One region of the Tepidamorphus gemmatus genome, then DNA from elsewhere that is predicted to be linked to it. Evidence: riboswitches for the same ligand, from Rfam matches in the RefSeq annotation. Region 1 holds a riboswitch; the other holds the start of a gene.
The links. Region 1 has a riboswitch for thiamine pyrophosphate ahead of EDC22_RS08455 (ABC transporter permease). Riboswitches for the same ligand answer to the same signal wherever they lie in the genome.
Positions count from the first base shown of each region.

Region 2: another riboswitch for thiamine pyrophosphate. It lies ahead of thiM (hydroxyethylthiazole kinase); the one in region 1 lies ahead of EDC22_RS08455 (ABC transporter permease).

Region 1 is NZ_SMAK01000004.1:204,569-220,139, forward strand. Features, by position in the region: gene EDC22_RS08425 (homospermidine synthase) at 1-385, opposite strand, end outside; gene EDC22_RS08430 (GNAT family N-acetyltransferase) at 564-1,124, opposite strand; gene EDC22_RS08435 (type III PLP-dependent enzyme) at 1,135-2,268, opposite strand; gene EDC22_RS08440 (DMT family transporter) at 2,649-3,584, opposite strand; gene EDC22_RS08445 (adenylosuccinate synthase) at 3,767-5,059, shown strand; gene EDC22_RS08450 (hypothetical protein) at 5,099-6,520, shown strand; TPP riboswitch at 6,583-6,699, shown strand; gene EDC22_RS08455 (ABC transporter permease) at 6,818-7,606, shown strand; gene EDC22_RS08460 (ABC transporter substrate-binding protein) at 7,665-8,648, shown strand; gene EDC22_RS08465 (glutathione S-transferase family protein) at 9,037-9,666, shown strand; gene otnC (3-oxo-tetronate 4-phosphate decarboxylase) at 9,691-10,326, opposite strand; gene recJ (single-stranded-DNA-specific exonuclease RecJ) at 10,349-12,124, opposite strand; gene glpX (class II fructose-bisphosphatase) at 12,226-13,188, opposite strand; gene EDC22_RS08485 (homoserine dehydrogenase) at 13,290-14,597, opposite strand; gene EDC22_RS08490 (LL-diaminopimelate aminotransferase) at 14,636-15,571, opposite strand, start outside.
Region 2 is NZ_SMAK01000009.1:65,417-80,987, reverse strand. Features, by position in the region: gene ettA (energy-dependent translational throttle protein EttA) at 1-239, shown strand, start outside; gene EDC22_RS14135 (sensor domain-containing phosphodiesterase) at 244-2,889, opposite strand; gene tam (trans-aconitate 2-methyltransferase) at 3,021-3,794, shown strand; gene EDC22_RS14125 (malonate--CoA ligase) at 3,860-5,374, shown strand; gene EDC22_RS14120 (hemerythrin domain-containing protein) at 5,553-6,137, opposite strand; gene EDC22_RS18270 (hypothetical protein) at 6,230-6,580, opposite strand; partial or broken gene EDC22_RS18265 (disulfide bond formation protein B) at 6,630-6,800, opposite strand; gene EDC22_RS17950 (DUF5993 family protein) at 6,813-6,968, opposite strand; gene EDC22_RS14110 (DMT family transporter) at 7,051-8,019, shown strand; gene EDC22_RS14105 (Lrp/AsnC ligand binding domain-containing protein) at 8,044-8,280, opposite strand; gene EDC22_RS14100 (hypothetical protein) at 8,456-9,250, opposite strand; gene EDC22_RS14095 (alpha/beta hydrolase) at 9,388-10,221, opposite strand; gene EDC22_RS14090 (hypothetical protein) at 10,220-10,510, shown strand; TPP riboswitch at 10,542-10,648, shown strand; gene thiM (hydroxyethylthiazole kinase) at 10,696-11,457, shown strand; gene thiD (bifunctional hydroxymethylpyrimidine kinase/phosphomethylpyrimidine kinase) at 11,454-12,305, shown strand; gene EDC22_RS14075 (TRAP transporter substrate-binding protein) at 12,422-13,393, shown strand; gene EDC22_RS14070 (fumarylacetoacetate hydrolase family protein) at 13,440-14,282, opposite strand; gene EDC22_RS14065 (OmpP1/FadL family transporter) at 14,567-15,571, shown strand, end outside.

The DNA of each region.
Region 1 (15,571 bases):
TCAGGCTCGAATCCGTGTAGTAGCCGAGCCAGGGTTCCACCACCGTGTCGATGTAGAGACAGCCGAGATCGAGGCAGAGCTCCATAATCGCCACCGACGACACGTCGACGGACAGGTTGACGCAGAAGCCCTTGCGGCCGCCGGCGGTGAGCAGCGGCGTCAGGACGTCCCGGTAGTTGTCACGGGTGATCGCTTCCTGGAGGAAGCGCACGCCATTCTCCTCGGCGATGTGCCGGTGCGCGTCGCTCGGATCAATGATGACGAAATCGGTCTTGTCGAAGGCGATGTGGCGCAGGATCAGCGGCAAGGTTCCGGTGCCGATCGAGCCGAACCCGATCATCACGATCGGGCCGTCGAAGGTGGCATGGATCTTCCAGTCGGCCATCGTGGGACTTTCTCCTCTGGTCTGGTCGGCTGAGGTCCGGCAGCGTGCGGCGTTGTCACCGTCCGCGTCCCTCATCCACCGCTGCGCGGCAACCCCTCCCGTCAAGCCGAGATGGTAGCCTGCAGGCAACCGCAGCATGCTGGGCGCCGGCCCGTCGCAGGACGGGCCGGCGGATCGGTCAGAACCTGTAGCCGGGGACGGCCACGCGGTCCATATCGACAAGGGCGGCCCCCGGAACTGCCGTCTGCGGCGCACCGGTTCCGCGCACCAGGCCGTTCGCGCCTGAGAGCGCTCCCGGCTCAAGCTCCAGGCCTAGAAAGCGCTGCGGATCGACCGGTCCGGGCAAAGCCAGTCCGGCCACCACGTCGCGGCCGAAGCCGAAGCGGCCGTAATAGGGAGCATCCCCGACGAGGATGACGGCCTTGTGGCCGGCCATTTCGGCGCGCTTCAGCGCCGTCCTCACAAGACGGCCACCGATACCCTGGCCCTGCCAGTCGCAGCGCACGGCGACGGGGCCGAGCAGCAGCGCCGGCACGCCGCCGGCGTCCACCTCCCACAGCCTGACCGTGCCGATCAGACCGGCGGACGACACGGCCACCAGCGCCAGCCCGTCGGCCGGCTTCCGCCCCTCGCGCAGCCGCTCGGCCGTCTTCATGCGGCGGCGCGGCCCGAAGGCCTCGTCCAGCAGCGACTCGATACCCGGCGCATCGACCGGGGATTCGGAGAGGATCGCAATCATAGATGCCTCCTCAGATCACGTAAGCCGCAAGCGGGGCGAAGCCGTTGAAGCCGACCGACGCGTAGGTCGTCGTGTAGGCTCCTGCTGCTTCGATCAGGATCTCGTCGCCGATCTCCAGACTGACGGGCAGTTCGTAGGGCTCGCGCTCGTAGAGCACATCGGCAGAATCGCAGGTCGGACCGGCCAGAACGCACGGCGCCACGCGGTCTCCGTCGCGCGGCGTGCGGATCGGATAGCGGATCGCCTCGTCCATGGTCTCGGCGAGACCGCCGAACTTGCCGATGTCGAGATAGACCCAGCGCACCGGATCGTCGGCCGACTTGCGCGAGATCAGCACCACCTCGGCCTTGATCGCGCCAGCACCGCCGACCATGCCGCGGCCCGGCTCGATGATCGTCTCGGGGATGCGATTGCCGAAGTGGCGGCGCAAGGCCCCGAAGATCGCCTCGCCGTAGGCGCCGACCTCCGGCACGTCGTTCAGGTAGCGGGTCGGGAAACCGCCTCCGAGATTGACCATGCGCAGCTGGATGCCCCGCTCGGCAAGCGCGCGGAACACCCCGGCCGCCATTGCCAATGCCCGGTCCCAGGCCTCGGTGTCACGCTGCTGGGAGCCGACGTGGAACGACACGCCCCAAGCGGCGAGCCCAAGACGATGGGCGCGCTCCAGCACCTCAATCGCCATCTCCGGGGAGCACCCGAACTTGCGGCTGAGCGGCCACTCGGCGCCGACGCCGTCGGTCAGGATGCGGCAGAACACCCGGGTGCCGGGAGCGGCGCGGGCAACCTTCTCGACTTCCTCGATGCAGTCGACAGCGAACAGGTCGACACCGAGCGCATGAGCGCGGGCGATGTCGCGCTCCTTCTTGATGGTATTGCCGAAGGAAATGCGGTCGGCAGTTCCGCCGGCGGCGATGACCTGCTCGATCTCCGTCACCGAGGCGGTGTCGAAGGACGAGCCGAGCGAGGCCAGCAGCCGCAGGATCTCCGGCGCCGGGTTGGCCTTGACGGCATAGTAGATGCGCGTGTCCGGCAGCGCGCGCGCGAACGCAAGATAGTTCTCGCGGACAACGTCCAGGTCGACGACAAGGCACGGCCCCTCGGGGCGTCGCTCGGCGATGAAGGCGCGGATTCGGTCGGTGGCCATCTGGCTTCTCCCGGTCCCAAAGGTTGAACCTCGCGGTGCCGATGCGTCGGATCTCCGCGCTGTGGAGACGCGAAGGCCGTCAGCGTCGACGCCGACCCGATGCTCCGGATGCGCGAACGCAGCCTTCAGGCTGTTTCCACGTCCGGAACCTGGTTGCCTTTGATTGGATCGGGAGCCCCGGTCCGCACGTCGGGCAAGGATGGTGTGCCTCTTCAGTAACCCCGGCCTTTGGAGGAGCCGGCAGAGACCAAAAAAGCCCGCACCGTCGTTGCTTTAAGCCGCCACCCTGTTAAGTCCGGGGTTGCCCGGCGACCACAGGCACGTGCGAATGTTGGGCGAAACGTGAGTTAGGCGCTTCGCGCTTCACAATCAAGCGGTTTTCACGCCGCCGCGGAATTTTTCCGCGGTCCGTTGGCGGTGGTCGCCAGTGCGACGCCCGACAGGATCGCCGCCATGCCGATCCCGTGGAACCACTGGAAGCGCTCGCCGAGCAACCCGACGGCCATCAGCGCACCGAACAGCGGCATGAGATGGAAGAACGGCCCCGCCCGGTTTGCGCCGATCAATTCGACACCGCGGTTGAAGAAGGCGTAGGCGACGAGCGAGGGAAAGATTGCCACATAGAGGCAGGCGGCGACCGTCAGCCAGTCGAGCTTCAGCAAGTAGCCGGTTGACATCTCCCATACGAGGAACGGCACCAGCATCGCGTCGCCGATCAGGAACGTCGCGGCCAGAAAGCTGATCCAGTGGATCGGCGGCCGCCGCCTCAGCAGCGCCGAATACACCGCATAGAGGACGACCGCGACGAGGATCAGGATGTCTCCGGCATTGAAGCGAATTGCCGCCAGCCGCTCGATGTCGCCCTGCGAGACGATCGCGACGACACCGCACAGCGAAATCACGATGCCGGCCGCCTGGCGGGCGGACAGGCGTTCCGCGAACAGCACGAAGGTGACGAGCGCGATGACCAGCGGCTGTGCGGACTGAAGCAGGACGCCGGTGAGCGCACCGGTATACTGCAAGCCGAAATAGACGAGCGTGTTGTACGAGGCGATCCCGGTGAAGGACAGCACCAGCATGATCGGCCAATGCCGCACGATTGCGCGCCAGTCGCGCTTCAGGTGCGGCCAGGCAAAGGGCAGCAGCACCAGGAAGGCGCCGCCCCAGCGCACGCTGGCGAGGGCGATCGGCGGAACGTGGCCCGCGACCAGACGGCCGAGCACGATGTTGCCCGCCCACAGGAAGGTCGTGACGACCAGCAGGAGATATGCCTGGCCATAAAGCCAGCGGCTGGCGACGGCAATCTGTTGGAGCATCTGGCACGCGCGGGGTTGGTCCGATCTCCGCTAGCGGCTATGGATCGCGCTGTAAAGCCTGGAGACGGCTGCACGGCCTGGAGACAGAGGTCGCGCTGTGTCGTGCATGCCGCTATAGTCGCGCGCTTTTTTCGGGACGCCGGCCGTTGCCGGCATAGGGACCCCACTGGGGACAGGGACACATGGCAAACGTGGTCGTCGTCGGCTCGCAGTGGGGCGACGAAGGGAAGGGAAAGGTCGTTGACTGGCTGTCGGAACGTGCCGATGTCGTGGTCAGGTTTCAGGGCGGGCACAATGCCGGGCACACGCTGGTCGTGGACGGCAAGACCTACAAGCTCAGTCTGCTGCCGTCTGGTATCGTGCGGCCGGGAAAACTGTCGGTGATCGGCAACGGTGTCGTCATCGACCCCTGGGCGCTGTCGGACGAGATCGCCAGGCTGACCGCGGCCGGCGTCACGATCTCGGCGGAAAATCTGCGTATCGCCGACAACGCCACCCTGATCCTGCCGCTGCATCGCGAGCTCGACGCATTCCGCGAGGAAGCCGCGGGCGCGGCACAGATCGGAACGACCAAGCGCGGCATAGGCCCGGCCTACGAGGACAAGGTCGGCCGTCGTGCAATACGGGTCTGTGATCTGGCCGAGCCGAAATCCCTTGCCGCAAAGATCGAACGGCTGCTCGTCCATCACAATGCGCTCAGGCGCGGCCTTGACCGGCCGGAGATCGACGGCGACGAGCTCGAGCGTCAGCTCGTCGGGATCGCCCCGTCGATCCTGCCCTATGCGTGCTCGGTGTGGAGCCTGCTCGACCAGCAGAAGCGGCGCGGCAAGCGCATCCTCTTCGAAGGCGCGCAAGGCACGCTGCTGGACGTCGATCACGGCACCTACCCTTACGTTACCTCGTCCAACACCGTTGCCGCGCAGGCAGCCACCGGGTCCGGTACGGGACCGGGTGCGCTGGGTTACGTGCTCGGCATCACCAAGGCGTACACGACAAGGGTGGGCGGCGGGCCGTTTCCCACGGAGCAGGTGAACGAGATCGGCAACACCCTCGGCGAACGCGGCCGCGAGTTCGGCACGGTCACCGGGCGCAAGCGCCGTTGCGGCTGGTTCGACGCAGTGCTGGTCCGCCAGGCCATCCGCACCGGCGGCATCCACGGCATCGCGCTGACCAAGCTCGACGTATTGGACGGCTTCGGGGAATTGCGCATCTGTGTCGAGTATCGCCTCGGCAACGCGAGACTCGACCATCTGCCCGCCTCGCGCGATGCGCAGGCCGCGGTGACGCCGGTCTACGAAACCTTCGAGGGATGGTCGCAGAGCACCGAGGGCGCCCGTTCGTGGGCCGACCTGCCGGCGCAGGCGGTGAAGTATGTCCGCAGGATCGAGGAACTGATCGGCGCGCCGGTGGCGTTGTTGTCGACGAGCCCGCGCCGCGAGGACACGATCCTTGTTCACGACCCTTTTCAGGACTAAGAGCCTGTAGGTGGGCTTCAGGAGGCTCGTAGCCGGATCATGGCAGATTTCGTCAGTGTTCTCCGCCGCGCGGTGGAGAACCTCAAGGACAACAACGAGGCAGCGCGTCATGCTCTTTACGGCAAGGCGCGAACCGCGCTGCTCGGCCAGCTGAAGGCGCTCGATCCCCCGCTCGGCGAGGAGGAACTGCAGCGCCAGACGGCAGCGCTGGATGCGGCGATCGCCGAGGTCGAGGCCGAGTTCGCGCAGGCCGCGGCGGGCCTGGACACGGACCTGGAGGCCGGGTATCCGGCGAACGAACCGGTCGCGCCGCCATCGATGCCGCAGAATCAGGTACCGCCGCCGCAGCCGGCCAAGCAGCGTCCGGTGCAGGAGCCGCGTCGCCCCAGCGAGGATTTGCGGTCGGCGGTCGCGGCGGCCGAGCGTCTGGGGCAGGCATCCGCGGATGCTGCCAGGCAGGCGCGCACGGCCCTGGACCAAGCCGCGCCAACCGGCGATGCGCTGGGCGCGTCCAGCGTCGACAACGGTTATCGCACGCAAGAACCGGCCGCGCCGCGCCGCCCGGATCAACGCCCGCGCGAGACCGGTGAGCGCCGTACCGCCGCGATCTATGACGACGGCGATTCGGGTGGCGGTGCGGGACGCTACATTGCCTGGATCGTGCTGGCCCTGGTGATCGTCGGCATCGCCGGCGTCATCTACTGGCAGCGTGACACGCTGGCGTCGATGGTGGCGACGCTGACCGGCGGGTCTCAGAGCGACGAGGAGCAGAAGATCGTCGATCGCGTGCCCGGCAACGAAGCGCCGGCATCCGCGCAGCCGCAACCGCCTGCCGTTCAACCACCGGCGACGACCCAGCCGCAGATCCCGCCGGCCGCCGAGAGCGAGGGCGAGCGGGTCGCCCAGGCGCTGCTGATCGAGGAAGGGTCCGGCACGGGCGCCCCGATCACTGCGGGCGGCCTGGTAGACTGGAGACTGGCGGACGATACCGACGCGACGGGCGCGGTGTCGAAGGTCATCGAGGGCCAGGTACGCATCCCCGACAAGGATCTGCAACTGACCCTGACGATTCGCCGCAACCTAGACCAGGCGCTTCCGGCGAGCCATCTGGTCGAGCTCGTCTTCACGCGGGGGCCGAACTTTCGCGATGGCGGCATCGCCTCCGTGCCGGGCTTGCTGATGAAGGCCACACCACGCTCCTCCGGTCAACCGCTGGTCGGCGCCGTGGTCCCGGTGATGGAAGGATACTTCCTCGTCGGCCTGTCGGAATCCGAGCTCGACCGCGAACGCAACATCGCCGAGATGCGCACGCGCGGTTTCATCGACATTCCGATCAACTATTCCAACGGCGGCCGCGCGGTGCTGTCGCTGGCCAAGGGCGAGACGGGAACGAAGGTGTTCCAGGACGCCTTCGCGGCCTGGGGCGAATCACCGCCGGCGGCACCTCTGCCGTCGGAATGAATCGGGCGGCCGGCAGCCCGCGACGGACGCTTGCATTATCGTGCGGCGTCCGCCATCCTCGGCCTCGTTCCGAGGGGTGCTCTGCAGGGAGCTGAGATGGCGCGACCGGCCAGGTCGGGCCGAACCCTTCGAACCTGATCCGGGTCATGCCGGCGAAGGGACTGGAACCGAGCTTCCCCCGAGCCAAACGTCTCCCGGATCTCCTGAACGCGCCGCGACGGAGATCCATCATGCTTGCCTGCTGTCTCGCCCGACCATCGCATACAGTCCCGGCCCGAAGACAGGATTGAGGCCCCGGTGCCCGACGCCCCATCAGCCAGGGCCGGTTGGCGCGTCGCCCATAGGCTGCTGCGTTCCGGTCTCGTCTGCGCCGTGATCCTCGCGGCCTGGCAGGGTGCGGTGGTCGTACTGGACCTGCCTCCGTTCATCCTGCCCAGCCCCAGGCGGGTCGCTGCTGCATTCCTCGCCCACAGCGATTTTCTGATGCGCAACGCGGCGATCACGGCGCTGGAGATCGTGCTCGGCCTGATGACCGGCACCGGGCTCGGTGTCGTCACCGCCCTCGCCGCTTCCGGCATCCCTGCGGCCGGGCGCGTCGTCCTGCCCGTGATGGTGGCAAGCCAGGCGCTGCCCGTCTTCGCGATCGCACCGCTGCTCGTCATCTGGCTCGGCTACGGAATCGCCTCGAAGGTGGTCATGGCGACGCTGATCATCTACTTCCCGATCGCCTCGGCCTTCCTCGACGGGCTGCGTCGCACCGATCCCGGGCTTCTCGACCTCGCCGTCATCTCGGATGCGGGGCGGCTGCGCACGCTTGCGCTGATCCGCATTCCGGCCGCGCTTCCAGGGCTCGCCTCGGGCCTGAGGGTCGCCGCCGCCGTCGCGCCGATCGGCGCCGTGGTCGGCGAATGGGTCGGTGCCTCGGCCGGACTCGGCTTCGTCATGCTGCAGTCGAATGCCCGCATGCAAACCGACATGGTCTTCGCCGCGCTTCTGATGCTTGGCGCCACGGCAGTGCTGATCCGAACCGCGGTCGAGGCCGCGACCCGCCGCCTCGTCCACTGGATCGACGAGACATCGCCGTGAGGCTGCATTGCCTTGTGGCTCTGTGCGCCGACCGTTCAACGAAACCGGGAGATTCTCCATGGCAACACACACACCCAGCCGCCCCACTGCATGGCCGGCACGTCTTGTGGCCGGTCTGTTCCTCGGCCTTGGCGCGAGCTTCGCCGGCGGTGGCCAGGCCGGAGCGGCGGACCGGCTGACCGTCCTCCTCGACTGGTTCGTCAATCCCGACCATGCTCCGCTGATCATTGCCGAGGCGAAGGGGTTTTTCGCCGACCGCGGCCTCGCCGTCGAGCTGGTGCCACCCGCCGATCCGAGTGCTCCGCCCCGGCTCGTCGCTGCCGGCCAGGCGGACGTCGCCATCTCCTATCAGCCCAATCTCCACCTGCAGGTGCATGAAGGGCTGCCGCTGGTGCGATTCGGCACGCTCGTGGAGACTCCGCTGAATACGCTGGTGGTGCTCGAGGACGGGCCGATAGGGGACCTTGCCGATCTCAAGGGTCGGACCATCGGCTTTTCGGTGGGCGGCTTCGAGGACGCGCTGCTCGGCCAGATGCTGGAGAGCGCGGGCCTGGAGCTCGCCGACGTTAAGCTGGTGAACGTCAATTTCTCGCTGTCGCCGTCGCTGTTCTCGGGCCAGGTCGACGCGGTTATCGGCGCCTTCCGCAATTTCGAGTTGAACCAGATGGACATCGAGGGGCGCCCCGGCCGGGCTTTCTTTCCGGAGGAGCACGGGGTTCCGGTCTATGACGAGTTGATCTTCGAGGCCCACCGCGACACCATCGGCGACGATCGCCTTGTCCGATTTCTCGAGGCCGTGGAAGCAGCGACGATCTGGCTGACCAACCATCCGCAGGAGGGGTGGGAGCTGTTCGTGGCCCGGCATCCGGAACTCGACGATGACCTGAACCGACGCGCCTGGTTCGACACCCTCCCCCGCTTCGCCAAGCGCCCCGCCGCGCTCGACCGCAGGCGCTACGAACGCTTCGCCCAGTTCATGAAGTCGCGCGGCCTGATCGACGAGATCGTCCCGACGGAGACCTATGCGGTGGAGCTGCGATAGCAGTTGCGGCGACCGGGTGCGGTGTGCGGCTCACCGGAGACGCCGGCCGGAGCGTTGGAGTCAAGCTGGAAGCGGAAGGTCGGCGCGGCCTGCCCGGTCGCGCCGAGCGCGAGCCACACGCCCATCCCAGCAAGTACAACGGCTGGAAACAGGCGCCCCATCAGCAATCCTCCGCGACGCGAGCGACAACCGCCTTGCCGCTGATCCCGGCCCGTCGTACAGCGCCATCATCCGATGATGCGGTACGCTTGCGCCGTCTCACCGACAACGCGAATGATGCCGCGCGTGGATGGTGGCATGCCATGGCAGGCGCCACTTCCCTCGCAGGCCTGCGCATGCAAGGTTGCCGTGCCTCCTTCAACAGACCAATACCAAGGAGCAAATGCCCGTGATCGACCTCTACACCTGGTCCACGCCGAACGGCCGCAAGGTCTCGATTGCGCTGGAGGAACTGGGACTGCCCTATACTGTCCACGAGATCGACATCACGAAGGACGAACAGTTCGCCCCAGAGTTCCTGAAAATCAGCCCGAACAACAAGATCCCGGCGATCGTCGATCGCGACACCGGCATGTCGCTGATGGAGTCGGGTGCCATCCTGCTCTATCTGGCGAAAAAGACCGGCCGGCTTATGCCGGCCGACGATGCCCGATACTGGCAGGCGGTCGAATGGCTGATGTGGCAGATGGGCGGTTTCGGCCCGATGCTCGGCCAGGCGCATCACTTCCTGCATTTCAACAGGGGCAAGGCGCCCTATGCCGAAGAGCGCTACGGCAAGGAGGCCCAGCGCCTCTACGGCGTCCTCGACAGGCGACTCGCGGATCGCGACTACCTCGCCGGCGAGTATTCGATTGCCGATATCGCGACCTGGCCGTGGGCGTCGCGCTTCGAATGGCAGGGCATCGATCTGACCCGGTTCCCCAATGTGCGGGCCTGGTACGAGCGCATCGCGAGCCGCCCCGCCGTGCAGAAGGGTTACGACGTGCCGGCACGCGGCAATCGCATCCCCATGCCCTGATCGCGGCCGGCCGCGCGATCCGTCTCATCCGAATCGCCGCCGCAGCTCCGCGACCTGATCCGGTGTCAGTGTGCGGATCGCCTGCCCGCGCAGCAGGAGAAACAGCCGGGCCGTCTCCTCCAGTTCCTCGGTCGCATGGGTTGCTGCCTCAAGGCTGGTGCCGGCGACGACCGGCCCGTGATTGGCCAGCAGCACTGCATGGTGCCTGGAGGCCAACGCCGAAACGGCGCCCGCCAGCGCCGGGTCGCCTGGCGGATAGTAGGGTACCAGCGGCAGCGTGCCGACCCGCATGACGTAATAGGCGGTGATTGGCGGCAGGACATCTGCCGGATCGATATCGGCGAGCACGCTGACGGCGACCGAATGTGTCGAGTGCAGATGCACGACCGCCCGCGCATCGCACCGCTGCCGATACATCTCCACGTGCAGGAAGGCCTCCTTGGTGGGCGCGTCACCGCCGACATGCCTGCCCTCCGGATCGAGCTTCGACAGCCGCGCGGGGTCGAGCGCGCCGAGGGAGGCATTGGTAGGCGTCATCAGCCAGGACCCGTCGTCGAGGCGGAGGCTGAGATTGCCGGTCGACCCGAAGGTCAAGCCGCGGTCGAACAGCGACTTGCCGGTCGCCACCAGATTGTCGCGGGCTCTGGCCTCTTCGCTCATTCCCCTCTCCCGTTGCGTCGGCTCAGGTTCCGTGCGGTGCGATGTCGCGAACGGCGATCTGCACCGCCTCGCGGCCGCCCCAGCGGTCGACCCGCAGCGTCCCCGCCACATGTACCGTCCGGTCACGCGCCGACAGCAGTGCATCGCCGAGCGGCGTGCCGACAGCGCGAAAGGCGATGCCCTTGATCCGCCCGCTGCTGTCGGCGAGGCTCAGCCGGACATGCCCCTGAGCGGTCGGCTCGACATAGGCGAGACGGTGGGCGGCAAGCGCGACCACGGGCTGCGGATTGCCAGAGCCGAAGGGCCCCGCCGCCTCCAGCGTCGCGGCCAGTTCCGGCGTGGCGCCGGAGGCCGTCAGCAGGCCATCGACCTTCAGGTCGCTCTCGGCCGCGGCGGCGACCGACGCCGCAAGGCGTGCGTCGAGGAACTCGGACAGGTCGCCGATCCGATCCCGGTGCACCGTCAGTCCCGCGGCCATCGCGTGTCCACCGCCCTTGACCGCGATCCCCTCGGCGACCGCCGCCCTTATCGCCGCGCCGAGATCGACACCGCGGATGGAACGGCCGGAGCCGGTACCGAACCCGTCGGGTCCGAGTGCAATCGCAAAGGCGGGCACTCCGTATTTCTCCTTGAGCCGCGCAGCGACGATGCCGACCACGCCCGGATGCCAGTCGTCTGCGGAATGCGCGACGAGAACCGAGCGCGGGCGGACGGCGAGATCGGCCTCGATGATCGCCTGGGCCTGTTCGAGGATGCGCGCCTCGATCGCCTGACGCTCGCCGTTCAGCCGATCGAGCGTGGCCGCGAGCCGGGCCGCCTCGTTGCTGTCGCTGCACAGGAGCAGCCTGACGCCAAGACCGGCATCGCCGATGCGGCCGCCGGCATTGATGCGAGGTCCGAGCAGGAAGCCGAGATGGTACGTGTCCGGCGGTTCGGTGAGGCGGGCGACATCGGCCAGCGCGGCAAGTCCGATGCAGTCGCGGCGTCGCAGTGCGATGAGCCCCTTGCGGACATAGGCGCGATTGAGCCCGGTCAGCGGTACCACGTCGGCGACGGTGCCGAGCGCGACGAGGTCGAGCCAGCCGAGCAGATCGGGCTGCGGATGACCGGCTGCCCGCAGCAGGCGATTGGTCGCAACCAACAGCAGGAACACAACGCCGACCGCCGCCAGATGTCCCTGCCCGCTCAGATCGTCCTGCCGGTTGGGATTGACGACGGCAACGGCAGGCGGCAGGTCGGCGCCCATCTGGTGGTGATCGACCACCACAACATCGAGACCAAGCCGCCGCGCCCGGCTCAACGCATCGTGGCTGGTTGATCCGCAATCCACCGTGACGAGCAGGCTGGCGCCGGTCCGAGCGAGCGCGGCGATCGCCTCGTCATTCGGCCCGTAACCCTCGACGATGCGATCGGGAATATGGATGACCGGATCGAGGCCGTGGAAGCGCAGGAAACGGGCGAGCAGTGCCGCCGACGTTGCGCCGTCGACATCATAATCACCGAAGATCGCGATGCGCTCGCCCGCACGGATCGCGCGCGCCAGCCGATCGGCAGCAGCCTCCATCCCGGCGAGTCGGGACGGATCGGGCATCAGCGCGCGCAGGCTGGGATCGAGATAGCCGGACGCGTCGGCCGCGGCGACACCCCGTCCAGCCAGGACCCTCGCAAGAAGCTCCGGCAGGTCATGCTGCTGCACCATCGCCAGGGCAGCCTGGTGGCCTGCCCGATCGAGGCGATCCACCCAGCGGCGTCCACAGACCGAGCGTTCGACGCCCAGAAGAGCGCGTTCGGCACGCATGGCCAGCGCCGGCGGATCGGCTGCGGTCAACATCCTACCCATTGCACCCAGGACAAAGCCCGAGTCGCCTGTGCCAGTCCAGCGGCGATGGGCGGGCGGCTTCAGCCGAACTTTTCGAAGGAGCGGTGCTCGGCCTTGATCCAGCGGACCGTCTGCGTCGAGGAGCGCATCACCACCGTCTCGGTGCGGATGGTCTTCTTGCCGAAGCGCACACCGGAGAGAAGGTTGCCGTCGGTGACACCCGTTGCCGCGAACAGGACGTCGCCGCGCGCCATCTCGTCCATCTGATAGATGCGGTCGAAGTCCTCGATACCCATCTTGCGGGCCCGCTTGCGCTTGTCGTCGGTGTCGAGGATCAGCCGGCCCTGCATCTGGCCACCGATGCAGCGCAGCGCGGCGGCCGCAAGGACGCCCTCCGGCGCCCCGCCGATGCCGAGATAGATGTCGATGCCGGTCTCCTCTGGCGTCGTGGTGTGGATGACCCCGGCGATGTCGCCGTCGCCGATCAGGCGGATGCCGGCGCCGACCGAGCGAATGTCCTCGATGATCGAGGCGTGACGTGGCCGATCGAGGACACAGGCCGTGATCTCGCCGACCGGCACGCCCTTGGCCTTGGCCAGCGCCTTGATGTTCTCGGCCGGCAGCGCCTCGAGGCTGACGACCCCCTCAGGATAACCCGGGCCGATGGCGATCTTGTCCATATAGACGTCGGGCGCGTTCAGGAGGCTGCCGCTTTCGGCGATTGCGATCACCGCGAGCGAGTTCGGCAGGTCCTTGGCACAGATGGTGGTTCCCTCGAGCGGATCGAGTGCGATGTCGACCTTCGGCCCCTCGCCGGTGCCGACCTCCTCGCCGATGTAGAGCATCGGCGCTTCGTCGCGCTCGCCTTCACCGATGACGACCGTGCCGCGGATCGCGAGACGGTTGAGCTCGCGCCGCATGGCGTCAACGGCGGCCTGATCGGCAGCCTTCTCGTCGCCGCGGCCCCGCCACCTGGCGGCGTTGACGGCCGCCCGTTCGGTGACGCGCACGATCTCCAGCGTCAGGACGCGGTCGAGAACCATGCTGATCCCCGACTGCTTCTTGCCAACCTTGCCCGTCTTGGCCGCCTTCGGCCCCTTCCTGTCGTCCTTGCGCGCCATCTTCTTCCTCTGGCCTGGTGCCGCTACGGCTTCTCGATACGGATCATCTGCGGACGCCCCTCGATCTGACCGTCCTCCTGGATCGCATCGAGCGCCCGCCTGATCTGGGCTTCGGTGGTCTCGTGGGTGATGAGGATGACCCGCCGCGCCCGCACATCCGATCCGTCGCGGTCATGACCGTCCTTCTGCATGATGCTTTCCAGCGAGATCGACTGCTCGGCCATGCGCCGCGCGATTGCGGCGAAGGCGCCGGGGCGATCGAACACCGACAGGCGAATGTAGTACCCACCTTCATGCGCCCGCATGCGCGCCGCGCGGTATGGCGTCAGCGTCTGCGCCGGTTGACCGAATGTCGCCGGCCGCGGGCCGCCCCTTGCGATGTCGACGATGTCGCCGACGACGGCCGAAGCGGTTGCCGTGCCGCCGGCGCCGGGCCCGACCAGCATGATCTCGCCGACCTCGTCGCCATCAACCGCGACAGCATTGAGAACCCCGTGAATGCCGGCCATCGCGGAGACCAGCGGCACCATTGTCGGCGTCACGCGCTGCTCGATCCCGCTTTCGGTCCGCCGGGCGACACCAAGCAGCTTGATGCGGTAGCCGAGCTCCTCTGCCGCCGACAGATCGGCGGGTGTGATGCTGGAGATGCCCTCGAGATGGATGGACGCGGTATCGATCTCGGTGCCGAAGGCGAGCGCCGCGAGAATGGCCAGCTTGTGAGCCGAATCGTGGCCCTCGATGTCGAATGTCGGATCAGCCTCCGCATAGCCGAGCCGCTGGGCATCGGCGAGGCATTCCTGGAACGACAGTCCCTCCTCCATACGGGTCAGGATGTAGTTGCAGGTACCGTTGAGGATCCCGTAGACGCGCGACACCCGGTTGCCGACGACGGCCTCGCGCAATGTCTTGATGATCGGGATGCCGCCCGCGACAGCGGCCTCGTAGCCGATGGTCGCGCCGCTCGCCTCGGCCAGCCTCGCCAGCGCCACGCCGCGGGTCGCCAGCAGCGCCTTGTTTGCCGTGACGACCGATCTACCGGCGGCCAGGGCCGCCTCGACGGCTGCCGCGGCGGGTCCATCTCCGCCGCCCATCACCTCGACGAAGATGTCGATGTCGGCGTCGCGTGCCATGGCGACCGGGTCGCCGTACCAGGTCACCGTCCCCAGATCGAGCCCGCGGTCGCGCATCCTGTCGCGGGCGCAGACGGCCGTCACCGCGATCGGCCGGCCGGCGCGGGCCGCCAGCATCCCGGCCTTTTCGGACAAGAGCCTGAACACGGCTCCGCCGACCGTCCCCAGGCCGGCGAGCCCCACTCGTAATGCCTGCGACATTGCCCCTCGAACCGGAAGACGTGCGACGGCGGCAATGCCTAGCCGCGGGCCGCACCAAGTGCGACGACGTTGTGCATGGTTTCCTCCGCCGAGGCAAGGAACCGGCGGATGTTGCGAGCGGCCTGGCGAATCCGCTGTTCGTTCTCCACCAGGGCAATGCGCACATAGCCCTCGCCGTCCTCGCCGAAGCCGATACCGGGGGCGACCGCGACCTCCGCCTTCTCGACGAGCAGCTTGGAGAATTCCAGCGAGCCCAGATGCCGGAACTGCTCGGGGATCGGCGCCCAGGCGAACATGGTCGCCTCGGGGGCGGGGATTGGCCAGCCCGCGCGCGCGAAGGCATCCACCATCACATCGCGGCGATGACGATAGACGTCGCGGATCTCGGCGATGACACTGTCAGGCCCGTTGAGGGCAGCGGTGGCCGCGACCTGTATCGGGGTGAAGGCGCCATAATCCAGATAGGACTTCACACGCGCCAGCGCCGCCAGAAGGCGGGCATTGCCGACGGCAAACCCCATCCGCCATCCGGGCATCGAATAGGTCTTCGACATCGAGGTGAACTCGACAGTGAAGTCGATGGCACCCGGTACCTGCAAAACCGATGGCGGCGGCGTGTCGTTGAAGTAGATCTCGGCATAGGCGAGATCGGACAGGATGAAGAGCTCGTGCTTGCGCGCGAAGGCCACGACGTCGCGATAGAAATCGAGACTCGCACAGTAGCCGGTCGGATTGGCCGGATAGTTGAGCACGACGGCGATTGGCTTCGGGACCGAATAGACCATCGCGCGCTCCATCGCGCGAATGAACGCCTCGTCCGGTCGCGCGGGCAACTGGCGGATGACGCCCCCCGAGATGATGAATCCGAACTGGTGGATCGGATAGGTCGGATTGGGGACCAGCACCACATCGCCCGGCGCGGTGATCGCCTGGGCGAAGTTCGCAAATCCCTCCTTGGAACCGATCGCGGCGAC
Region 2 (15,571 bases), on a different contig from region 1:
AGACACTGGGCGCGCTCGAGGACGCGCTTGAGGAGTTCGCCGGCTGCGTGGTGGTGATCAGCCACGAACGCATGTTTCTCGATCGGCTCGCCACGCACATCCTCGCCTTCGAGGGCGACAGCCATGTCGAATGGTTCGAGGGCAACTTCCAGGCCTACGAGGAAGACAAGAAGCGCCGCCTCGGATCGGACGCGGTGATGCCGAAGCGGATCAAGTACAAGCGACTGACGCGCAGCTGATCCGTCAGGCAACCCGCGTCGCGGCATTCGCCGCCGGAGACCACGGCGTGTCCGCGTAGGCGGTGACGAGACGCGGCACCTCGCCGGCCGGAATCGGCCGGCTGAACAGGTAACCCTGGCCGGCGGTGCAGCCTGCGGCGCGCAGCATCGCGGCCTGCTCGATCGTCTCTATGCCCTCGGCGACGGTGCGGATGCCAAGGCTCGCCCCGAGCCCGATCACGGCATTGACGATCGCCCGGTCCTCGCGGTTGCCGACAAGGTTGCGCACGAAGGACTGGTCGATCTTGAGGCTGAACACATCGACCTTCTTGAGGTGGGTGAGCGAGGCGTGACCGGTTCCGAAGTCGTCGAGCGCGATACGCAGGCCGTGCCGGGCAAGCTCGTTCAAAGCGGTTATGACGAGTCCGTCCTCGCGGTCAATGACGACGTTCTCGGTCACCTCGACCAGCAGCCGCGTCGGATCGAGTCGCTTTGCCGAGAGGGTCGCGAGGACCTCGTCGACGAATCCCGGCAGTCGCAGATCACCGGCCGTGACGTTGAGCCCGATACGGCAATAGGGAAGCCGGAGCCTCTCCCAGTCCTGCATGTCGTCGGTTGAGCGCTCGAGCATGGCGAGGCCGAGTTCGGCCGACAGTTCGGCGTCCTCGAAGACGTCGGCGAAGGCCGCGGCGGCGATCACGCCGCGGTCCGGATGCCGCCAGCGGGCGAGCGCTTCCAGCCCGCAGACGCGACCGCTGTCGAGGTCGATGATCGCCTGGTAATAGGGCATGATCTCGCCGGCGCGAATTGCCTGCCGGAACCGGTTCTTCAGGTTGATGCGCTCGTGGATCCGCCGGCGCAGCTCGCTGTCGAAGACCGTCAGCCGCGCCCGGCCGGACGTCTTCGAGCGGTACAGGGCAATGTCGGCATTCTGGATGAGCTGCTCGGCGGTCCAAGCGTCTGCCGGAAATCGGGCGATGCCGATGCTTGCGCTCAATCCCGCGGGCAACGCCACCTCCTTCAACCGCACGGCGTCGAGGCCGAGCAGTCGCTTGCTGACCACCTCGAGGGCGCGATCGCCCGAGATGTCGGGAAGGATCACCGCGAACTCGTCACCGCCGAGCCTGGCGATGAAATCGCTGGTGCGCACGGCCTGGCGCAGATGATCGGCGACGAACCGCAGCACGGCATCGCCGGCGCCGTGGCCGAGCGTGTCGTTGATGTCCTTGAAATGGTCGATGTCGATAAGGCAGAGGCCGACATTGGTCCTCGTCCTGCGGGCCTCCGAAACGGCCCGGTCGAGGCGGGCTTCGAAAGCCGCACGGTTCGGCAGCCCGGTCAGGGTGTCGTGGTGAGCCAGATAGCTGACGCGCTCCTCGGCGGCGATCCGTTCCGTCACGTCCACCAGCGCAACCAGCACCGCCGAGGTGCCATGATAGTCGATCACCTGGCGATAGGGCAGGGCATGGATGATGCTGCCACCTGCCGTGATATAGCGGCGGACCACAACCGGTGACATTTCCAGACGGTCGGAACCTATCACCGTCCGGACGGTGTCCCGTTCGTCCTGCGCGTGCAATGCGAGGACATTCATGCCGATCAGGGCATCGCGATCGTAGCCCAGCTGATCGATCATCGCCTGGTTCACCGCCAGCAAGACCAGCGAGCTGCGGTCGAAGACGAACATCGGCAGCGGATTGCCCTCGAAGAGAAGGCGGAAATGTGCCTCGCGCGTCTTCAGCTCGGTGATGTCGATATGGACGCCGACGACGCCGCCATCGGCCGTCTGGCGCTCCTCGATCCGCAACCAGCGTCCGTCCCGCAGCTTCTGTTCGCGGATCGGCGCCACCCCGTTGCGCTTGACCAGCCGGTTGGCCAGCCAGGCCTCCTTGTCGTCGATCGCCTCGACATGGTTGCCGCGGTCGAGGCTCGCGCGCAGTATCTCCTCATAGGAGATCCCGGGTTTCAGAAGGTCGGCGATATCGCTGTAGAGCTCGGCATAGCGCCGGTTCCACAGCACGTACCGGTCGTCGGCGTCGCGGAAGACGAGCGCCTGGGGAACCATCTCGATGGCATCGCGCAGCCGTTCGTGCGCGCGCCGTGCCTCCGCCTCCGCCTCGGCGGCGCGACGGCGCTCCAGTTGCATCCGCAACTGGTGACGGCGCAGTTCCAGCCGGTCTGCGGCGAGGCGCGCGAGACTCTCGATCGCCCGCCTCTGACGCGCGTCGATGCCGCTGCGCGGTTCGGTGTCGCAGACGCACAGCGTGCCGATCTGGTGTCCATCCGCCGCGACGATCGTCTTTCCTGCGTAGAAGCGCAGGCCTGGAGGGCCAGCGACGAGGGGATAGTCCCGGAAGCGCGGATCCGCAGACGCATCCGGCACCACGAAGACGCGATCGTCGCGCATCGCATGGTCGCAGAAGCTCTCGCTGCGCGGCACCTCGACCAGATCGGTTCCGATATGCGCCTTGAACCAGTGCCGGTCGCGTTCGGTCAGACAGAGAAGGGCGATCGGGGCGTTCAGGGCGTCGGCGGCGAGGCGGGCGATATCGTCGTATTCGCGTTCCGGCGATGTCCCGATGATGTCGTACTCCTCGAGCCGACGCATCCGCGCGACTTCGTCTGCCTCCATCCGCGGCGCGTCCGCTCCGGTATGCTTCGCCTTTGCCATCGGGACATCCTTTGCGGGCAAGCTTGTCCGGATGCGCGTTAACGCCCGCATAACGGGGTTGGTTAGTGCATGCTGAGCTGCCGTCAGGCGCAGGCTGGCGGAGAATGCGGGCGCAGTGTATCGCTGTGCCCATGATTACCTGGTCCGCCAGCCAGTATGTCCGCTTCGAGGACGAGCGCGGCCGTGCCGCCGCCGAGCTGCTGGCGCGGGTTCCGCTGGTCGCGCCCCGGTTGGTGGTCGATCTGGGCTGCGGACCCGGCAATTCGACGGAACTGCTCGTCGGCCGCTGGCCTTCCGCCGAGGTCGCAGGCCTCGACGCTTCGCCCGACATGCTGGCCGCGGCGCGCAAGCGGCTGCCGGGTCTCGCCTTCCTGGCGGAAGATGTGGGGGTCTGGATGCCGAGCGGCGCCGAGGACCTGCTGTTCGCCAATGCGGTGCTGCACTGGGTGCCGAATCATCTCGGCGTGATGGTCCGTCTGCTCGCGGCGCTGCGGCCGGGCGCCGTGCTCGCCGTGCAGATGCCGGACAATCTTGCCGAGCCCAGCCATCGGGCGATGGTCGAGACGGCCGCGGACGGCCCCTGGCGGGACCTGCTGCGGGATGCGGCAGCGGCGCGGCAGCTGCTGCCGCCGCCCGAGGCGTATTATGACGCGCTGGCCCCCCTCTCGGCCATGGTCGATATCTGGCACACCGTCTACAATATTCCCCTCGACGGAGCCGAAGCAGTGGTGGCCTGGATGGAGGGAGCCGGCCTGCGACCGTTCCTGGAGCCGCTCGATGCCGCCGCCCGCGCGGACTATCTGACTGCCTACACCCGCCGCGTCGCCACCGCCTATCCGCCCCGCAGTGACGGCAAGGTGCTGTTGCGCTTTCCTCGCCTGTTTGTGGTAGCCGTTCGCTGCTGACGACACACCGCGGAGCGATGCCGCACCGAAGAGACCTGACAACGACGATCGACGGAATCCCCGACATGACGACAGCGCTCTATCGCCGGCTCGCCGGCCGCTTTCCGGCAGCTGCGACACGCTTCCTCGAGACGGCGGATGGAGCCGTCACGACCTATGGCGATCTGGAGCGCGAGACGGCGAAGCTTGCCAATGCGCTGGTCGGACTCGGGGTGGAACCGGGCGATCGGGTGGCGGTACAGGTCGACAAATCGCCGCGAGCCCTGTTTCTCTACCTGGCCTGCGTCCGGGCCGGAGCCGTCTATCTGCCCCTCAACACCGCCTACACGCTCGCTGAACTCGCCTATTTCATCGGCGACGCCGAGCCGTCCGTCGTCGTCTGCCGGCCGTCGGTACGCGAGGCGGTTGCCGCCCTGCCGGAGGCGGCCGGCGTACGCGCTGTCGAGACGCTCGATGCGGACGGCAGCGGCTCGCTTGCCGACAGGGCGGCCGCCGAGTCCGCGGCATTCGCCGACGTGCCGCGCGCTGCCGACGATCTGGCCGCGATCCTTTACACGTCCGGAACGACCGGACGGTCCAAGGGAGCGATGCTGACCCATGAGAACCTGTGGTCGAATGCCGAGGTTCTGGTCGACTACTGGCGCTTCACCGGTGACGACGTGCTGATCCACGCGCTGCCGGTCTACCATACGCACGGCCTGTTCGTTGCGACGAACACGATCCTGGCGGCTGGCGCGTCCATGATCTTCCTGCCGAAGTTCGATGCCCGCGAGGTCCTGTCGCTGATGCCGCGTGCGACCAGCATGATGGGCGTTCCGACCTTCTATACCCGGCTGCTCGAAATGCCGGAGCTCGACCGCGAGGCGACGCGGACGATGCGGCTGTTCGTGTCGGGTTCGGCGCCGCTGCTCGCCGAGACACATCGCGCCTTCGAGGCGCGGACCGGCCACCGCATCCTCGAGCGCTACGGCATGACCGAGACCAACATGAACACCTCCAATCCCTATGACGGCGAACGGCGGGCGGGAACGGTCGGGTTTCCACTGCCCGGCATTTCCGTCCGCATCGCCGATCCGGAAACGGGCCGGGAGCTTCCGCGTGGCGAAATCGGGGTGATCGAGGTGAAGGGCCCCAATGTTTTCAAGGGATACTGGCGGATGCCGGAGAAGACGGCGGCCGAGTTCCGCCCGGACGGCTTCTTCATCACCGGCGACGTCGCCACCATCGACGCGGATGGCTATGTCACCATCGTCGGACGTGCCAAGGACCTCATCATCTCCGGCGGCTTCAACGTCTACCCGAAGGAGGTCGAGGGCGAGATCGACGCGATGGAGGGGGTGGTCGAATCGGCGGTGATCGGTCTGCCGCACAAGGATTTCGGCGAGGGGGTCACGGCGGTGGTAGTGCTGGAGAAGGGCGCCAGCCTCGACGAGGCGTCCGTGATCGGCGCGCTGAAGCAGCGCCTCGCTGCCTACAAGCTGCCGAAGCGGGTGTTCTTCGTGGATGAACTGCCGCGCAATGCCATGGGCAAGGTGCAGAAGAACGTGCTGCGGGACACATACGCAGGGACCTACGGCTGAGAGGCTGCCATCGGCAGCCAAAGCCCGTGCGCGTCGTTCCGGATGGGCCTTGGCGAACATCTCCGATCGGAGCGCCTCCACGCCGGACATCCTGCCCTGCCGATCCCGGCACCCGGCCGTCGCCGCGGCAGGGATGACTGACTCGCTGCCGATTGCCGGAAGGCGATCCTGCCGCGGGCTACCCGAGCAGGTTCTCGCCGCGGTCGAGCAGGATCGGGATGATCAGATCCTCTTCGTCGTCGAGATGGCGCACGAGCGACTTCAGGAAGCCGTCGAGCCGCTCGGACATCGCGTCTGCTGCGAAGCGGCGCCTGTCGGGCGGTCCGGCGAGCGCGTTGAGCAGATCGTTGCTGGCGCTCTGCAGCGTTGCCAAGCCCTCGTGGATCGCCTCGTGGTCGGCCTCCAGTACCGTGAAGCCGCGGGCGAGGTCGGCCTCGATTCGCATCAGCACCGGAAAATAGTGCTGATCCTCGATCATGTGGTGCCCGTGCAGTTCGCCGAGGAAGAAGCGGATGCGCGGCTGGAACCAGGTTCGGAACGCTTCCGGGGGCACGGTGCCGGCCTTCAGCGCCTGCGACGCCTGCAGCATTGCCGTGTTCAGCTCCCGGAACATGTCATGACGGCCGAGCCAGAATCGCGAAAGCTGGCCGAGGTCGGGCCGATCGGTCCAGGGACGCGGATACTTGTCGAGCAGCCGGCGCATCTCGGCTGGCCAGCCGGCACGCCGGTCGAGTGCAAGTGAGGCCTCGTGGTTGTCGGTCATGTGATGCGGATTCCGTCCGCGTGCAATGGCGGCCAGGCGTGGGGCGGACTCCCGCGCGATATGGCGCTTCGGGGCGTCCGTGCCAACCCCGCTCAATCGGATGCCGGGGCAGGAGTTGGCGCGAAGAGTTGGTACTCGGTCGGATTGTCCGGGCACAGGCCGAGTTCGCACTCGGCCAAGGTCGAGAGTCCATTGCCGAGCGCCCGAAGCGCGAATAGCCAGAACGAGACGAGCGCGAGCCCGGTCAGCCGGGGGCGCGGACCGGGCGCGACCTCAAACTGACGCTCGAACAGCAGCATCAGCGCCGAGCCGGCAATGATCAGCCCGAACACGATGAAGGCCCAGGAGTAGAAGTGCAGTCCCAGAAATGTATCGCCGTAGGTGCCCGTCCCCGGGACGACGTGCAGCGCGATCTGGCGCAGCGCGGCGGTGCCCCCCGACAACTGCCGACAGGATGGCGATGGAGTAATGGGCCGGGCGCGGTCCGAAGCAGAGGTTGAAGGCGATGCCGACACCGGCTGCGACGAATCCCATCCGCTGCAGCAGGCACAGCGGGCATGGCAGGTCGTGCTTCAGGAACTGGTCGGCGAAGGCGTAACCGAGGACGACGCAGAGGCCGAGCAGTCCGAGGGCATTGAGGCTGCGCGCGAATTCCGGCGACATCGGGAGCGGGCCTCAGAGCACGATGTCGAGGGGGTCGGTGGCGTGCAGCCGAAACAGCACGAGGATCAGCACGAGCGTGACGGCCCACAGGGCGATCCCGATCGCCCGCGATGCGAAGGCCCCGCCGAGAAGGGCGAGGAAAGCGGTGAGGAAGGGCAGCGCCATCATTGCGTGGTCTCCCGGACCGGGCGTCCCCGGGGCGGCGAATCCGCCGGACGCCGAATGCAGATCACGGATGCGCCAGCAACAATTGTCAATCGCTGCGTTTCGTGCTTGTCCGGAACAGGTAAGGGAGGCGTCACTGCATCATCTCATCGGCATCGGCCTGAAGGTCGCCTCGACCCTCGTGCTCATGGTCATGGCGGCGCTGATGAAGCTCCTGTCGGAGACCGTGCCGGTCGGCGAGGTGATGTTCGCCCGCAGCTTCTTCGCGTTGCTGCCGCTGTCGGTCTGGCTGACCTGGCGCGGCGAGTTTCCGCGAGCGCTCAGGACCCGCAACGTCAGGGGACATGTGCTGCGTGGCGGCTTCGGCGGGCTTGCTCTCGCCTCCTATCTGGTCGCACTCACCTATCTGCCGCTGCCCGACGTCACCGCGATCCAGTTCCTCGCGCCGCTGCTAACGCTGGCGCTGGCGACGGTGCTGCTGGGCGAGGTGGTCGGCATCTTCCGCTGGTCCGCCGTCGGTGTCGGTTTCATCGGCATCGTGATGATCCTGTGGCCCTATCTGGGTCAAGGCTGGTCGTCCGCCGACGCGGGCGCGATCGGCGCGCTGGTCGCGGTGATGGCGGCCTCGCTGACGTCGCTGGCGATGATCCAGGTCCGCCATCTCACCGGAACGGAGACGACGGGCTCGATCGTGTTCTACTTCTCGGTCACCTGCACGGTGCTGGCGCTGTGCACCCTGCCGTTCGGCTGGGCCGTGCCGACGCCGCGCGAGGCGGCGCTTCTGGTCACGATCGGTCTGATCGGCGGAATCGGCCAGATCCTGCTGACCCAGAGCTACCGCTACGCCCCGGCCTCGGTCGTCGCGCCGTTCGACTACACGGCGATGATCTGGTCACTCGTTCTCGGCTACCTGATGTTCGGCGACCGACCCGTGGCGATCACCCTGGCCGGGGCGTCGATCGTCATCGCCGCCGGCCTGTTCGTGATCTGGCGCGAGCGCCAGCTCGGCATCGAACGGGCCCGCCAGCGCCAGGCCAGCCCGCCGCCGGTCTGACCCCGGGTCTGACCAGTCGGCATCTCAGAACGCCTTGAAGGTGATGATCGTGTAGGTGTCGCGGATACCCTCGAAGCGGTGCACCTGCTCGTTGACGAAATGGCCGATCTCGGTCTGGCTGTCGACGTAGAACTTGACCAGAAGATCATAGTCGCCCGCGGTCGAATAGATCTCCGAGGCGATCTCGGCATTGGCGATCTGGTCGGCCACCTCGTAGGCGCGGCCGAGGTGGCACTTGATCTGGACGAAGAAGGGGATCATGCACGCCTCCGCGACAGCATTGGGGGGGAGCGGCGGGCAGGCTGCCGGCCCGCCGCGGCTGGTTCGATGTGACCAGATGCGCGCAGCACCGGCAAGCCCGGCGCTGCCGCAAATCCCGGCGCCTGTGCCCGACAGCCAGTGCGGCGGCGCCCGCAGGCGCCGTCCGCTGCCCTGGCTACTGGAAAACGCAGCGGTTGATCTTCGGAGCCTTGCCGTCGAGCAACCTCGACAGAAGCGCTGGGATGCCTGTGACGGCGCCGACCATGATCTCCGTACCGGTCTGCGAGACGCTGGAGACGTTGCAGAACCGGTCGTGAAACTCCCTGTCGCAGCAGCGGCCGTCGACGTCGCGCGCACCCGGCCGGCAGTGCCAGGGGCCGGCCATCTGGAAGCCGACCTTGGGCGCGGGCACCGGCGGGCAGGAACACACGATCTCGCCCTCGCCGATCGGGCCGAGGCCGGGGAACTCCTTGCCGGTCGTCGAATTGAAGCAGATGCCGCCGTCGCACTGGGCCGAATAGCCGGCCTGGGGCTGGTTTCCGACCGGACCGCCGCAGGTGTAGATCGCCAGCGGCGGACCGAGCTTCTCCACCGCCGGGCGGTAGTCCTGTTCGAGCCGGCGCGGGGTCGAATAGGTGCTGACCGTGAAACCGTTGGCGACACCGTCCTTCAACAGCGTGCAGACGTTCCGGCGCTGGCCTCGGTCGCGATAGTGGAACGGCAGCGAGATGCTCCTGCCGTTCTCGATCTCGCACTTGCAGTAGGCGACGCCGTCGAGCACCCAGCATCGCGCCGTGGCGCACAGCGCATAGGTGTTTGGATCGCCGGGCGCGGTCGGGCACTGGAGGAAGACCGACGGCCGCACGTCGGGCGCAGCGGCCTGCGCGGTCGCGGAGGCTGCGGCGGTGACGACGAGACCAAGCAGGAGCGCGACGGCGAACCGCGCGAGCGCATTGCGGCGAATCGGCATGGATGATGTCCCCGGAGAATGATGGGTCATCTTCCGGCAGTTTGCTTGCCGAAGCCTTACATCCCGAAGCCTTACATCCCGAAGCCTTACATCGACGACGCAGCCTGTCGGCGGCCGCGGATCGCCGCGTCCGCGCCTCAGCCGCCCCGGCCGGGCGTCAGCGCGGCGAGATCGCGGGTCATGTCGCTGTCGGGCTCGGCGAGTGGGGCAATGACGGTGAAGTGGTTGGCTCCGGTCGCCTCGAAATATTCGGCGCGGACACCCCCTTCGATCCATTCATCGACGATTTCCCGACTCTGACGCAGGAACTCGTCGCTCTCCGCGCCGCCGACCCAGGCGTGCAGGGCGAGACCGGCTGGCGAGGGCCAGTTGAGCGGACTGACGCGACCTGCCTCGACGGAGTCCAGCTTCAGCGCGCGGTTGAGCGTGGTTGCGACGAGCGGCACCAGATCGAACAGTCCGGAGATCGGTTGCGCGGCCGGTACCACGGCTTCGGGCAGCCCGCGTGCGGTCCAGTCGGTTGCAAGCAGTGCGGCGGCGAGGTGACCGCCGGCCGAATGGCCGCTGACGGCCATCGGCAGGCGGTAGCGGTCATGCAGGAAGCGGACGAGGGCGCGCATCTCCTCGATGATCTCGCCGATGCCGACCTCGGGGCACAGCGTGTAGGTCGGCATGGCGACGGCGATGCCGTGGGCAAGGGGACCGCGCGCGAGATGGCTGAAGTAGCTCTTGTCGAGCATCTGCCAGTATCCGCCGTGGATGAAGATCGCCAGGCGTTCGACCCTTCGGTCCGCTGCGGGAAAGAACAAGTCGACGCGATTGCGCTGGCGTGGGCCGTAGGCGAGATCCAGTTCCGCGCTCGCGGTGTTGCGGAACGCGGCTGCGTCGCGCGCCCAGCCTTCGATGATGGCCGGATGCTCCGGGACGCGCGCACGGTTGTTGTATTCGGCTTCGTAGTCGATCCCGGTCATGGCTGCATCCGTGCGTCCTCGTGGCGATGGTCCGGCATGGGTGCCGGTCTACGGCAAACCGAGCCGGTACGCCAAGGTGCAATGGTGCGACTTGGGGGAGGCCCTGCCAGTCGGGTGGTTCCGGATTGCGATCGCCGCCGCCGGTCCGATGCCGGAAGCGATGGCAGACGTCGGCTGGAAGCATCGATTGCTGCCACCCGTGCAGGCTCGCGACTGGAGCCGGATCACGCAAGGTCATGCCGACGCCGTGCAGGTGTCCAGCAGCCGGAACCTGCCGAACAGCCCTTGAAACCGGCCTGCAGGTCGGATAGATGTGCGAGACGATCTCATTGGGGTGTCCCGAACGGGACTGAGAGGCCGCAGGGCGGTCAACCCGTCGAACCTGATCCGGATGATGCCGGCGGAGGGAGTTGAGATGAACAGCAGGACAGTTTCCCCAAGCGATGCGGTTGATCCTGCCGGCGGCCCGGGCCGTTGAGCGGCGCTGCGCGCGATCTGACGGGTGAGCTGCTCGCGCGGCTGCGGGCCGAGCGTCCGCGCGTGCACTGCATCACCAATGCCGCAGCGGTAGCCTACACGGCGAACGTGCTTCTGGCAGCAGGCTGCATTCCGTCGATGACCGTCAATCCGCCGGAGGTGCCCGGCTTCATCCACGGGGCGTCGGCGCTGCTCGTCAATCTCGGCACGCTTGACCCGCTGCGGGCCGAGGCGATCGACGTGGCGATCCGTATCGCCCGAACGGACGGGAAGCCATGGGCACTGGATCCCGTGTTCGTCGAGCGCTCACCGACGAGGCTCGGGCTTGCCCGTGACCTGGCGCGGCGCCATCCAGCCGTGATCCGTGCCAATCGCGCGGAACTCGCGGCGTTGAGCGGCAGCGACGGCGGCGACGCGGCGGCACGGCTGTTGGCCCGCGAAAGCGGCGCGGTGGTGGTGCGGACCGGCGAGGTGGATTTCGCGACCGATGGAACCCGCGAGGTCGAGGTGGCGGGCGGACATCCGCTGATGGCGCTGGTGACAGCATCGGGATGCGCGGCCACCGCGCTGATGGCCGGTTTCCTGGCGGTGGAGACGGATCGTTTCCTCGCGGCGGCGGCGTGCCTCGCCTTCGTCAAGGCAGCCGCCGAACGCGCCGGAGCGACGGCCCGAGGACCCGGAAGCTTCGTTCCGGCCTATCTCGACGCACTCTATGCGCTCGACCCCCAGGACTTCGGTGACAGGATTGCCTCCCCATGAAACAGGTGCGACCAGACAGCTTCACCGCCGACCCCGCTCGCGGCGGGCGCGCGCCCGTGGCGCTCTCGATCGCCGGAACCGATCCGACCGCCGGTGCAGGCATGCAGGCCGATCTGAAGACCTTCTCGGCGCTGGGCGTCTACGGAGCAACGGTCATCACAGCGCTCGTCGCGCAGAACACCACCGGCGTCCAGGCGGTGCTCGACATCGCGCCGGATTTCGTGGCGAAGCAGATCGATTCGGTCTTCGACGATCTGTCCGTCGACGCGGTGAAGGTCGGGATGCTGAGCGTGCCGGCGGTGATCGAGACGGTCGCAGAACGCCTGGCGGCGCATCGGGCGCCCAACATCGTCATCGATCCCGTGATGGTGGCCAAGAGCGGTGATCCGCTGCTGCGTCCGGAGGCGGTGGCGGTCCTGCGCGACACGCTGCTGCCGCTGGCGCTGGTGATCACCCCGAACCTCCCCGAGGCGGCCCGACTGCTTGACGCGGACGTCGCAGACAGCGAGGCGGCGATGCGCCGGCAAGGCGAGCGGCTCTTGGCGCTAGGACCGAAGGCGGTACTGATGAAGGGGGGGCACGCCGAAGGCGATCGTTCGGTCGATATCCTGGTGTCCGACCGGGATTGCCTGCGGTTCGAGGCACCGCGCGTGGCGACCCGCAATACCCACGGCACCGGCTGCACGCTGTCGGCGGCAATCGCTGCCGGGCTGGCGAAGGGACTTGGGCTCGAGGCGGCGGTCAGGGCCGCGAAGGACTATCTCACTGCCGCGCTGGTCGCGGCCGATACGCTGGGCGTCGGCCATGGCCACGGCCCGGTCCACCATTTCCATTCGGTGTGGTCATGAAAACAATCTCGCAACGTGGCGGGCTCTCCCGCCGAACGGTCATCGCCGGGGCCGTGGCGGCCGGTGCTGCGTCTCTGGCGGCCCCCGCCGTCTCCCAAGGGCTCGTTCGATGGCGGATGGCAACCTCGTGGCCGCACAACCTGCCGGGGCCCGGCGTCAGCGCCAGACGGCTTGCCGAGCGGATCGGGGCGCTCAGCGGTGGCAGGCTGACGGTGGAGGTATTCGCCGCCGGCGAGCTGGTGCCCGCCTTCGAGGTCTTCGATGCGGTCTCGCAAGGAGTGGCCGAGATGGGCCACACCGCCTCGTTCTTCTGGCAGGGCAAGATCCCCGCAGCGGTCTTCTTCACAACCGTGCCGTTCGGCCTGACTCCGCCCGAACACGTCGCCTGGGTGGAACACGGGGGCGGCCAGGCGCTGTGGGACGAGCTCTACGCGCCGTTCGGCATCAAGCCGTTCATGGCGGGCAACACCGGCTTCCAGATGGGTGGCTGGTTCAAGCGGCCGGTTGCCTCGCCGGACGATCTCAAGGGCGTGAGCATCCGGTCCGCGGGACTCGGCGCCGAGGTGTTCCGACGGCTCGGGATGACTGCGGTGGCAATTCCTCCGGGCGAGATATTCCAGGCATTGCAGTCGGGTGTCGTCGACGCCGTGGAATTCCTTGGCCCGTTCTCCGACATTGCCCTCGGTCTCGACCGGGTGGCACCCCATTATCTATGGCCGAGCTTCAACAAGCCGAATGGCACCGGTGAGGCGCTGGTATCGATTCCGGCCCTCGAGGCGCTTGACCCGGATCTGCGGGCGATCGTCGCCGGGGCTTGCGCGATGGAGGCGGCGGCGGGATTGGCGGAGGCGGACTGGATGAACGGCCTTGCGATCGCGCGCCTCGCAGGGACCGATGTCAGGCTGTCCGAGTTCCCGCGCGATGTCGTCATGGCGGCGCGCGCTGCGGCATCCGACGTGCTGGCCGAGCTCGTCGCCGGCGATGCCCAGGCGCGCCGGGTGATGGAGTCCTACGAGGCGGCGCGGTCTGCTTTGGGCGGCTGGTCCGGCCGGTCGATCGGGCCGTTCCTGGACGCCCGCACGAGCTGATCGACATGTGGCGGGCGCCGCCGCCAGGCGGCGCCCGGCCGCTGCCTCAGCGCGCGACGACCTTCTGGCGCTGGGTGCCGAGACCCTCGATCGTCAGGGTCACCACATCGCCCGCCTTCAGGAAGACCGGCGGCTTCATGCCCATCCCGACCCCGGGCGGCGTCCCGGTGGTGACGACGTCGCCGGGCAGGAGCTTCATGAAGCGCGTCACATAGCTGATCAGCTCGACGATGCCGAAGATCATGGTCTCGGTCGATCCGGTCTGCATCCGCTTGCCGTTGACATCGAGGCTCATGGCGAGCTTCTGCGGATCGGCGATCTCGTCACGGGTGACAAGCCACGGACCCAGCGGACCATAGGTGGGGGCGCTCTTGCCCTTGACCCACTGGCCGGTGCTCTCGGTCTGCCAGAATCGCTCGGACACGTCGTTGCACAGGCAGTATCCGGCCACGTGGTCGAGGGCCTTGTCAGCCGGCACCTCGAAGGCCTCGGTGCCGATGACGAAGGCGAGCTCGACCTCCCAGTCGGTCTTCACCGAATCGCGGATCAGCACGATGTCGTCGTCAGGCCCAGAGATCGAGGTCGGCGCCTTGTTGAAGATGATCGGCTCCTTCGGGATCGGCGCGCCGGTTTCGGCGGCGTGGTCGGCGTAGTTGAGGCCGATGGCCACGAAGTTGTAGGGCATCGGCACGCAGGGGCCGAGCCGGGTGCCGGCAGGAACGGTCGGCAGGCTTGACGTGTCCACGGCGCGCAGGCGATCGAGCCCGGCAGGCGACAGAACGTCGCCCGTCAGATCGGCGATCATTCCGGAAAGGTCGCGGATCGAACCGTCGGCGGCGACGATACCCGGCTTTTCCCGGCCCGACGGACCGAACCGAACGAGCTTCATAGGCAGTTCCTCCTGAGTGTGTTGCCATGTCTGGATGAAGCGCGGCGGATCATCGTGCATCGAACCGTCGGCCGCAAGCGCAACTGCGGAACATGCCAGGCTCATCGTTGCCGATCGGCAACGCCGGATGAGATTCCTGCTTAGCCAGCTCCTAATCCAGACCTGCCGCAACGGAGCATGGATTGCATCCCTCAGGCAGACAACTCTAGCGTGGACTTCCACAGACAAGGGCTCCTCCAGAGAGCTCGACTGCGGCACCCGACCTCATGGAGGAGGGGGAGGAAATGAGCAGACTTCGCGGACTGCCCGCGGCAGCCGGGATCTTTGCGGCGGCGATCGGTTGCGACGCGCTCGTCGGCACCGCCGATGCGGGCGCATTCGCGATACGCGAGCAGAGCGCCTACGGACAGGGCATGAGCTTCGCAGGGGCGGCGACCTGCGGCACGTCCGTCGCTGGGACGTTCTGGAATTCCGCGGTGGTGACCTGCGCGCAGGGTCTGGACGTCGAAGGCTCGCTGTCGTTGATCGTTCCGTCCACGGAGATCACGACGGCGGCGTTCCCGTCCAGCCTGCTCGGCCCGGGCAGTCCGCTGTTCTTCGGTGGCGATCCGGGCGATATCGGCAAGACCGCGGTCGTGCCGGCCACGACCGTCGCCTACAACTTCGATGACCGGTGGTATTTCGGCGCCACCATCAACGGGCAGTACGGCCTGAAGACGGAGACCCGGTTCAGTCACGCCGCGCAGATCTACGGCCGAGAGTCCGAGGTCTTCTCGCTGAATGTCAATCCGGTGGTCGGCTACCGGATCAACGACGCCTTCGCGGTGGCGGCAGGGCTGCAGATCCAATACTTCGACGTCATCCTCAGCCAGGCCGTCGGCATCGCACCGATCGCCCCGTCCGCCGTGCTGAACGGCGATGACATAGGCTTCGGCTTCACCGCCGGCCTGCTGATCACGCCCACTCCCAACACCGAGATCGGCATCGGCTTCCGGTCTGCCATCAAGCATGACCTGGAGGGCATGCTGGCGATCCCGCTCGTGGCGCGGCTGCCGATCGAGGTCGATCCGACCCTGCCGGAGATGGTCAGCTTTGGCCTGCGCCACCGATTCACCGACAGGTTCTCGATGCTCGGCACGGTCGAATGGACAAACTGGAGCCGGTTCGGGACCTTCACCGTGGTCAACTCGCTGAACGGACTGCCTGTGTCGCTGCTGCCATTCGAGTACCGGGACGGATGGTTCTTCGCCCTCGGCGCCGAATACGACTGGGACGATCGCTGGACATTG